3 regions of the Yersinia sp. KBS0713 genome follow, and region 2 is predicted to be linked to each of the others. Evidence: predicted binding sites of a transcription regulator. Region 2 holds the regulator's gene; each other region holds the start of a gene.

Region 1 (3,287 bases), 1.3 Mb from region 2:
GGCCAGTCAGACCCTCAGGATCACCCGGCCAGTTTTCGACATCGGTGGTGGTGGTCAACTGACCACCTTTTTCCATTCCGGTAATCAATACAGGTTTCAGGTTGGCGCGTGCAGCATAAACTGCGGCGGTATAACCCGCAGGGCCAGAACCCAGAATAATCAATTTGCTATGTTTAGCCGTGCTCATGAATACCTCTTTCCCACAATGGCGGACAATGTTATCGATTGTAGGGAAAATCGTGCATTAAAAAAAGCAAACAAAAATGTTGTTAGCGATTTGTTTGATAGGTAATGCCTATTTAATAATCTAAATGCAGTGAGAATCGACAGTTAACCAATAAAAAAATAGGGCTGATGACAAATTGGACCAAAATTCATTTTTGCATTATGAGGTGAATACCCTCAAAAAGCTTTGACCCCACAAAGAATGTGGCTTGCAAGGTGATAGCTCAAAAAAAGCCGTAATAGCTGGAGGGCAATTTGCACCATTTTATAGCAAATAAACGATGAAAAAATAGCTAAGAGAAGGGCGCTGAGATTTTAATTCTGGCACGTTGTACTGATTTAACTTCTTTTACTTTGACAATCGGCTGCGCATTTGCGAAAACATCATAGGAAGAAGAAATTATCTGCGCGCCATAATTTCAGATTTGGTATCAGTGATGCCAAGCGAAAACCCTGGAATGTTTTCGATTAATGCTGGATGGCATGTGGAGTTAGTTCTCGAACAACTGTAGGGGGGATGTTTCTGCGGTTGTTCGTGATGCGTTATTTCTTCCTCAACGCTAATAATCATCGAGTACCTCGCATACAGTTGGACAGACAGGGTGTGAGATAACAACGTATTGATATATTTGCATAAAACAGGCTGCGGGTCGTTGTCTGTAACAGGCTCTAAATTTAATGACACTTAGGGCATGTCACAGACTCAAGGAAATTAAGAGAGACTATAAGATGATAGATAATAAAAAGCGCCCGGGGAAAGAGCTTGATCGTATTGATCGTAACATCCTGAATGAATTACAAAAGGATGGGCGTATCTCTAACGTTGAGCTTTCAAAACGAGTAGGGTTGTCACCAACACCATGTTTGGAACGGGTTCGCCGCTTAGAGCGTCAGGGCTTCATTCATGGCTATACCGCACTGCTTAATCCACAGTATTTGGATGCATCATTGCTGGTTATCGTTGAGATTACTCTGAATCGTGGCGCTCCGGATGTATTTGAGCAATTTAATGCTGCCGTCAAAAATCTTGAGGAAATTCAAGAGTGTCACCTGGTATCAGGCGATTTCGACTATTTGTTGAAAACCCGAGTACCCGATATGTCTGCTTACCGTACACTACTCGGGGAGACCTTGCTTCGCCTGCCGGGCGTCAACGACACCCGTACCTATGTGGTCATGGAAGAGGTGAAGCAGAGTAACCGCCTAGTAATTAAAACGCGGTAAACAGGCAGGTGCAAAACCTAAGTAATTTGGTTACACTCCTGTTTATTCATACAGTTTCAGCGCCGGGAGGGTTCTCGGCGTTGTTACTCATACCAGTTAACAGGAACCTGGAGAGCCTTTCTTGAGCCAGGAATATACAGAAGACAAAGAAGTTACTCTGAAAAAACTCAGCAGCGCTCGACGTGTGCTTGAGGCTATTTTGATTGTAGTAACTATTCTGGCAGCCTACCTGATGGCGGCGCTGCTGAGTTTCAATCCTTCGGACCCAAGTTGGTCCCAAACTGCCTGGCACGAACCTATCCACAATCTTGGTGGGGGTATTGGTGCCTGGATGGCAGATACACTGTTTTTCACCTTTGGTGTTTTGGCATACGCAATCCCTGCCATTATGGTGATGTTGTGCTGGGCGGCATTTCGTCAGCGCGACGCCAGCGAGCATGTCGATTACTTTGCCCTGTCATTGCGCCTGATTGGCACATTAGCCCTGATTTTAACTTCATGTGGCCTGGCGGCTCTGAACATTGACGATCTTTATTACTTCGCTTCTGGTGGGGTGATTGGCAGCTTATTCAGCAATGCCATGTTGCCGTGGTTCAATGGTGTGGGTGCAACACTAACACTGCTCTGTATTTGGGCTGTTGGTTTGACGCTCTTTACCGGGTGGTCATGGCTGGTCATTGCAGAGAAAATTGGCGGTGTGGTCTTAGGCTCACTGACATTTATGACTAATCGCTCCCGTCGTGAGGAGCGCTATGACGATGATGATTACCAGACCGATGATGTAGAGACTGTCGAGCAAGAAAATGGTCCTGTGGCAGGGAAGGTAGCGGCAGCGGGTGTTGCCGCTGCAACAGGGCTGGCGGCGAGCTCTGCCTATGCAGACGATGACGATATACTCTTCTCCGCACCATCTGTGACTGATGCGCCATTACCGCTGGTTGAAACCGACGATAAATATGATCCACTATTAAGTACGCTACGTGTGACGGATAGTGATGAACAGTCGCCGTTATCTGCGGCTTCTACAGAGAGTGTCGCTGATTCTGTTACTCGTCATGGTGCTGCTGACCCTAGCTATACTCACACCCACACCCACTTTGTCAACGACACTACGGCACCGGTGGTTGAGCATCTGGCCGCGACCCCACCACTCTATTCTTTTGAAATTCCAGAAGAAATACCACCTTCAGTGCCGACTCGCGTTATGTTACCGGCTGAGCACCCTGAGCCTCAAATGGGGTCATGGGATACGCCAGTAGCCGCTGCCAGCCATTCGCCATTTGATTTTTCAACGGCACAACGCCATAGCGGTCAGGTGGAAAATACGCCTCATATGAACCCTGGGCTGGGTTCAACTGTTGATGGATTGACCGCAGCGGGCATGGCCGCTGGCGCTGCATCAACATCTGGGCCAATATCTACCAACGGAATTGTTGCCGCAAGCGCAGCAGCAGCGACATTTATGCCTGCATTTACAGCAACCAGTGATAGCAGTTCCCAGATTAAGCAGGGGATTGGCCCAGAATTACCACGACCGAACCCTGTTCGTATTCCAACGCGGCGTGAGCTAGCTTCTTACGGTATCAAACTGCCTTCTCAGCGAATAGCTGAGCAGGAACAACGTGAGCAGCGCGAGGACGAAACACAAAGTTCTCAAAATCCAGCTCCATTTGGTACAGAGGTCGAGTCTGAAGATGAGGCGGCGTTGCAGCAGGCCATCTTGCGTAAAGCTTTTGTCGACCAACAGTCTGAGCGTTATGGGCAATCAACGGACGCGAGCGTAAACATCTTTTCAGCACCAGAGCCTGAAGATGAACAGGCTTTGCAAGAGGCCGCAT
Region 2 (3,287 bases):
CTGTTGAGTAGAGTTTATTGCCCTTAAAGGTGCGGCGAATAAAGAACGCGCCCAGGCGGCGGAAAATCGGGCCAGCAGGCCAGAAGTTAAGGTTAATACCCGCAGCAATATGTGGCGGCACCAACCCTTGATGATAGAGCACGTAGGAGAGCAGCAGATAATCCATATGGCTGCGATGGCAAGGCACATAGACTATCTCATGACCATCTTGCGCCAGTTGCCGCACACGCTCGGCATTATGGACATTAATGCCTTGATACAAGCGGTTCCACGTCCAGCTCAATACCCGGTCAGACAGACGCACGGCTTCATAAGAGAAGTCCGCTGCAATCTCTTCCATCAGCGTAATGGCGTTTTGCTGCGCTTTCTCATGGGAGATTTTCTTGGTCCGCGCTTCATCAGCCACGGCTTTTTCAATCGCCTTGGAGGTTAACAGCTTCTGGAACAGATCCTGACGGGCCGGTAGACTTGGGCCGACTGCCGCTAGGCGCTGACGTGAGAAGTGCATCCGCGCCACACGCGCCAGCTTATGGGCGATGGTTTTATCGGTGCCGTGTTCGCTGGCCATACGACGCAGTGAGACTGTGGTCGAAAAACGGACAAAGCTATCGCGCCCCAGCCACAAGACGGCAAAGAATTTCTGTATGCCGTTAAGCACGCGCAGATGTGGTGTACCATGGCCTTCACGACCTGGTGAGCGGCCAAACATCACGGAAACCGGTAGCATCTGGATATCCAGCGCCGGATTATTGCGATGTAGATCCAGATAATCGTGGAAGAGTTTTACCGACTCCTGTTTCGGCGCGTAATAGCGAAAGACCCTCGGGCCATTGTCGATAAACACATGGCTGGGGAGTAGCACGCCATCGATCTCCAATGGAATCAATGGATCGGGCAGATCCAGCGCCTGACACTGTGCTCGCAAAGTCAGTAAATCAGCCTTAGAATTGTAAGGCAAAACGTACAGAATAGGACGAGACGGGTCTAACCCTAACTCAGTCACAGGATCTGCCGGAATAACCTTGCTTTTTACCAACAATTTAAGTGGTAAATTCAACAACTTATAATATATTTTACGCCAACCTGACATAACAACATGAAGCCTCTTGTTAGCAATTCATCGCAAGGATACCAGAAACTGGTTTTTAGATCTGTGGTGATGAGACAACAGAAAGCGGTAAAAATCATCATCTACTTAAGATAAAGGCAATAAAACATGGCGAATCAAGTCACAGGACTCACGCGAATCTATAAAGCAGCGGGGTATTCTGCACAAGGCTTATGCGCAGCCTGGAAGCATGAAGCGGCTTTTCGCCAAGAAACTGTCGCTGCTATCACGGCTATCATACTGGCGTTTTGGCTGGATATAGATGTCGTAACACGCATTTTATTAATTAGTAGTGTCGTATTAGTGATCATTATTGAAGTTATCAATAGCGCGATTGAGGCTGTGGTAGACCGAATCGGCAGTGAGTTCCACGAGCTGTCAGGGCGAGCGAAAGATATGGGTTCCGCCGCCGTGTTTTTAGCTGTTTTGTTAGCCATTTTCGTCTGGATAACCGCACTTTGGCACCATTTCGGCTAATGTAATCGCCAATAGCAGGGGAGTGAGTTCACAACAGGACACAAATAAGCTGTGATTAATCCCTGTTTTTATTCACTCTTTGGTTCCCAACACCCGCTTACCTGTATATACTCACAGCAAGACTGTATAAACAAACAGGGGGCGGAATGAAAGCACTTACTACCAGACAGCAAGAGGTTTATGACCTGGTTCGCGATCACTTAGCGCAAACCGGTATGCCGCCGACCCGTGCCGAAATTGCGCAGCGTCTGGGGTTTCGCTCTCCTAACGCCGCTGAAGAGCATTTAAAAGCACTGGCTCGCAAGGGTGTGATTGAGATTGTCTCTGGCGCTTCCCGTGGCATTCGTTTGCTGATGGAAGAAGAGGATGGCCTGCCACTGATTGGGCGGGTTGCCGCAGGTGAACCCCTGCTGGCACAGCAACATATCGAAGGGCACTACAAAGTCGATCCATCAATGTTTAAGCCAAGCGCAGATTTCCTGTTGCGGGTTAATGGAATGTCGATGAGAGATATCGGTATTCTGGACGGCGACCTGCTGGCGGTACACAAAACGCAGGATGTGCGGAACGGGCAAGTAGTTGTCGCCCGCATTGATGATGAAGTAACGGTAAAACGCCTGAAAAAACAGGGTAATATCGTGCAGCTTCTACCAGAAAACAGCGAATTCCAGCCGATTGTTGTCGATCTACGAGAACAGAGTTTCACCATTGAAGGATTAGCCGTTGGCGTCATCCGGAATGGCGACTGGATCTGATTTTAGTGTTCCCTATATACCCTTCGAGTCAGGAGGGTATATTTGCTACCCCCTCCAAATAGCTTAATTATATTTAGATTGAGAACATTCCGACAATAGGCTATTACCTCCTGTTTTAGCTAAATATTATCAGTGCTTATTTTTTCTTTTCCATCACAACTCCAGTGATTAATATTATCTAGACTTCAATTATCATTATCCTCTGCTATAGTTATTCCTACGATAAACATTGTGACGATATTTAAATAAGCAATGAGTGTGAGTGGTCAAATTTAAATAACGCCACTGTTATAAATAGCGAATGTTTGTCGTACTAAATAAACTGACTAATCACAAGCTAACGGAGATACCATGAACAAAGATCAAGCCGACGGTAACTGGAAGCAGTTTAAGGGCAAAGTGAAAGAGAAATGGGGCAAGCTGACTGACGATGACCTTACGGTAATTGAAGGTAAGCGTGACCAGTTGGTGGGGAAAATTCAGGAAAAGTACGGCTACCAGAAAGAGCAAGCCGAGAAAGAAGTTAAAGCCTGGGAAGACCACAGTAAATATCACTGGTAACTGCCGCGTTAAATGGAGTTAAATTGATATTGATGTAAATTAACTGAGTCTCTCGTTTGGTTACATGCTTATTATTAAATCTACATTTTATTGCTTATTATTTAATAATCATAAAGTAGCCATTTTTAATAAAAAACATTTCATCAGATTGAGTATTTATATCGATGCGACACAAGGAAGTGTTTTATTTCTCTTTATTAATTACTATCCTGCCGCCTTGCGGGCGACAGTCTATTTGCTATCACCAGATCACTATTTCTTCTTGGTCACAATCGAGTGGTCGTGATCGCAATGATCATGGCTATCGCAGGCTTCAACGACCCCGCATTCAGCACATAAACCATGAGCTTCAACCACGCTATGACGCAGAGTAAAACCTGATTGTT
Region 3 (3,287 bases), 1.4 Mb from region 2:
CTCTTTTTTGCCTTCCGTAATGTGCAGTATGCTCACGCCACGATGTTTATTACCCTGCTGGTTTTGTTATGTTTTAACCTGCTAGGCGAAGGGTTTGAGGTTGCTGCACCACGAGTATTCGACACTTTACTGGGGTGCGCTATTGCCTGGGTCGCTGTGAGCTTTATCTGGCCTGACTGGAAGTTCCGCCAACTTCCGACGGTGGTCCACAAAACACTTAATGCGAATTGCCGCTATCTGGATGCAATTCTGGTGCAATACTATCAAGGTAAAGATAACAGCCTGCCCTATCGCATAGCGCGCCGTGATGCTCATAATTGTGATGCCGAGTTAGCCTCCGTCATTTCAAATATGTCAGCAGAGCCCAAGAGTGATAACGAGACTCAAGAGGCGGCATTCCGTTTACTCTGCCTGAACCACACCATGCTCAGTTATATCTCCGCGCTGGGCGCTCATCGTGAGAAACTGACCAATACCGCCACACTGAATTTACTTAACGATGCTATTTGTTATATCGAGGGCACTCTTGAGCAAGAGCAACCAGACAGTTCGAAAATGGCACAGGTATTAGCGGGCTTATCTACCCGACTGCAAGAGTGTAACCCTGAGCCGGAGAGTAAAGATCAATTGGTTTTACAGCAGATTGGTTTACTGCTGGAGCTGTTACCTGAACTTAGTGAACTGAATAAGCAAATCAGCCAGACTCGTTAGTTAACCACGGGCCATCCTCGATGGCCCGTGGTTATGCTGTTTCATAGACTGCGCTGATGTGTGTCTCAAACCATTCAACTAGCTCAACACGTATCATCAACGGCAATGCAGCATAGTGGTAGCCACTGATAGCCCCCGCCAGTGACAACAAAACATTTATCCCAAGCGAGTGTCGTACCGCACGTAATTTCAAATAACAGCGCTTAGCGCCCTCAAGCCGCAACTCCGCTGCATTCTTAATGCCGACCTTCCATAATAACCGCTCAAGGCTAGCACTAAGATTGGGTAAATCCTTCAGTCTGACTGTGGGGCCTTTTTTGCTTAAAACCTCAGTTCTGGCCTCCTGATAAGCGCGCTCTGCAAAATTACGCAGCGTGCGTTCATCCTCCCATAAAAAAGCATCGACCCGATAGTAGCGCAGCAAAATCGGTATCCCACGTTTGGCGTAAACAAGGTTCGTCATCCCCCTCGCGCGAAATAGCCCCTCAACCTGATCATTGGCACGTAAATACAGTTCCCCCTCAGAAACCACAGCAAACATAATCCCATTAGCCAATAGTCCATAGCCGCCAAACAGTGAGCGAACTGTGATCTGGCCTAAAAAATTAAAGCAATCTCGTGCCTGCATGATTTTGTTTTCTGATGCGTTTTCCATAACTACTCCTTTAGTAAAAATCCGAACTAACGTCCCTATTTAGTTGCAATAAGTGTAAGAGGAACAACTAATTAGAAAATACGCAAAATGGATTGCCTAGCCAAATACAAAATGAATTTGCACGGGTTTACTTCGCAATTATGCGAAGCGTCTTGTAAAAATTTAGTTGATCTTCGAATAAACAGCGACTACTGTATATACATACAGGATACTACAGGCGAGGTTCATTATGCGTACTCAATCACTAAAACCTTATCATGCTAATTATCATTCTCTTGTTACCCGCGATGCCGCACAAAGAGTTGATGCTCCAACAGATAGTGGCCTTATCAGTGAACTTGTGTACAGTGAAAACCAACCTGCGGTAACCCAGCTATTACTCCCTTTATTACAACAGCTTGGTAAGCAATCTCGATGGCTCTTATGGTTAACACCGCAACAGAAATTGAGCCGTATCTGGTTACAGCAATCAGGTTTACCAGCGCATAAGGTTGTTCAGCTAAGGCAAATCAATCCATTGTCGACTGTTGATGCGATGGAAAAAGCATTATTGACGGGGAATTATAGTGTTGTGCTTGGCTGGCTACCGGAGCTATCAGACGATGATCGTATTCGTTTACGTTTAGCAGCAAAGTTAGGAAATGCTTATGGGTTTGTTATGCACCCTTTGAATGACACAAAAACGGGTCAAGGACAGTGCGCAACGTTAAAAATTCATTCTTCTTTGTATCATTAAGTGAATTTAGGATTTATCCCATGAATTATTACAATATTTAGCGCTTACTCCTGTGGAACTGACATAAAGCGAGTCGGAATGCGGCTTCCAGCAGAAAATGTCGCATAGAAAAGGCTGCTTTTTACCACTAAATCGTTAAAGATTATGTACTATTTCGCTTTTTTTTCAGGCCGTTTATTACATCACACTTGTAACTTTCTCGCCACGTTGTAGACTTTACATCGCTAAGGTTGCTCTAAAATGCCAAATCATACTGGCAGCGTGCTTAACGGGAGCGTTAAAACCTTAACGAAGAATTTTAACCAAGGGCTTGGCTTTTTAAAGCTCATTGCCTATTTGGATGATAACGAGGCGTAAAATGAAAAAGACAGCTATCGCATTAGCAGTGGCACTGGCTGGTTTCGCTACAGTAGCGCAAGCCGCACCGAAAGATAACACCTGGTACACCGGTGGTAAACTGGGCTGGTCCCAGTTCCAAGATACTGGTTCCATCATTGAAAATGACGGCCCAACTCATAAAGACCAAGTGGGTGCTGGTGCGTTCTTGGGTTACCAAGCGAACCAATACCTGGGCTTTGAAATGGGATACGACTGGCTTGGCCGTATGCCTTATAAAGGCGACACCAACAACGGTGCTTTCAAAGCACAAGGCGTACAGTTAGCTGCTAAACTGAGCTACCCTGTTGCACAAGATCTGGACGTTTACACTCGTCTGGGTGGTATGGTTTGGCGTGCAGATGCTACCAGTTCTGTCAATGGCGACCGCACTAGTGGCCACGACACCGGTGTTTCTCCATTGGTTGCTCTGGGCGCTGAATACGCTTGGACCAAAAACTGGGCAACCCGTATGGAATACCAGTGGGTTAACAACATCGGTGACCGTGCTACCGTTGGTGCTCGTCCAGACAATGGCATGCTGAGCGTAGGTGTATCTTACCGTTTCGGTCAGGATGATGCAGTTGTGCCAGTAGCGCCAGCTCCAGCTCCAGCGCCAGTTGTTGATACTAAGCGTTTCACACTGAAATCTGACGTGCTGTTCGCTTTCAACAAGTCAACTCTGAAACCAGAAGGCCAGCAAGCTCTGGACCAACTGTATTCTCAGCTGAGCTCTATCGATCCTAAAGATGGTTCTGTAGTGGTTCTGGGCTTTGCTGACCGTATCGGTCAACCAGCTCCTAACTTAGC

What was found. The regulator LexA, encoded in region 2, represses DNA repair genes until DNA is damaged. The targets are predictions, from matches to a motif close to TNCTGTATGTACATACAGNA.
Positions count from the first base shown of each region.
Region 1: a site for LexA is predicted at 1,486-1,505, ahead of FFE93_RS07970 (DNA translocase FtsK 4TM domain-containing protein). Genes of this name have one in related genera too.
Region 3: a site for LexA is predicted at 1,556-1,575, ahead of sulA (SOS-induced cell division inhibitor SulA). Genes of this name have one in related genera too.

Region 1 covers NZ_CP042173.1:1,685,502-1,688,788, forward strand. The annotation lists gene trxB (thioredoxin-disulfide reductase) at 1-187, opposite strand, end outside; gene lrp (leucine-responsive transcriptional regulator Lrp) at 955-1,449, shown strand; gene FFE93_RS07970 (DNA translocase FtsK 4TM domain-containing protein) at 1,571-3,287, shown strand, end outside.
Region 2 covers NZ_CP042173.1:360,946-364,232, forward strand. The annotation lists gene plsB (glycerol-3-phosphate 1-O-acyltransferase PlsB) at 1-1,090, opposite strand, end outside; gene FFE93_RS01645 (diacylglycerol kinase) at 1,217-1,585, shown strand; gene lexA (transcriptional repressor LexA) at 1,732-2,340, shown strand; gene FFE93_RS01655 (CsbD family protein) at 2,692-2,901, shown strand; gene zur (zinc uptake transcriptional repressor Zur) at 3,154-3,287, opposite strand, start outside.
Region 3 covers NZ_CP042173.1:1,759,104-1,762,390, reverse strand. The annotation lists gene yccS (YccS family putative transporter) at 1-711, shown strand, start outside; gene FFE93_RS08240 (TfoX/Sxy family DNA transformation protein) at 743-1,366, opposite strand; gene sulA (SOS-induced cell division inhibitor SulA) at 1,596-2,102, shown strand; gene ompA (porin OmpA) at 2,461-3,287, shown strand, end outside.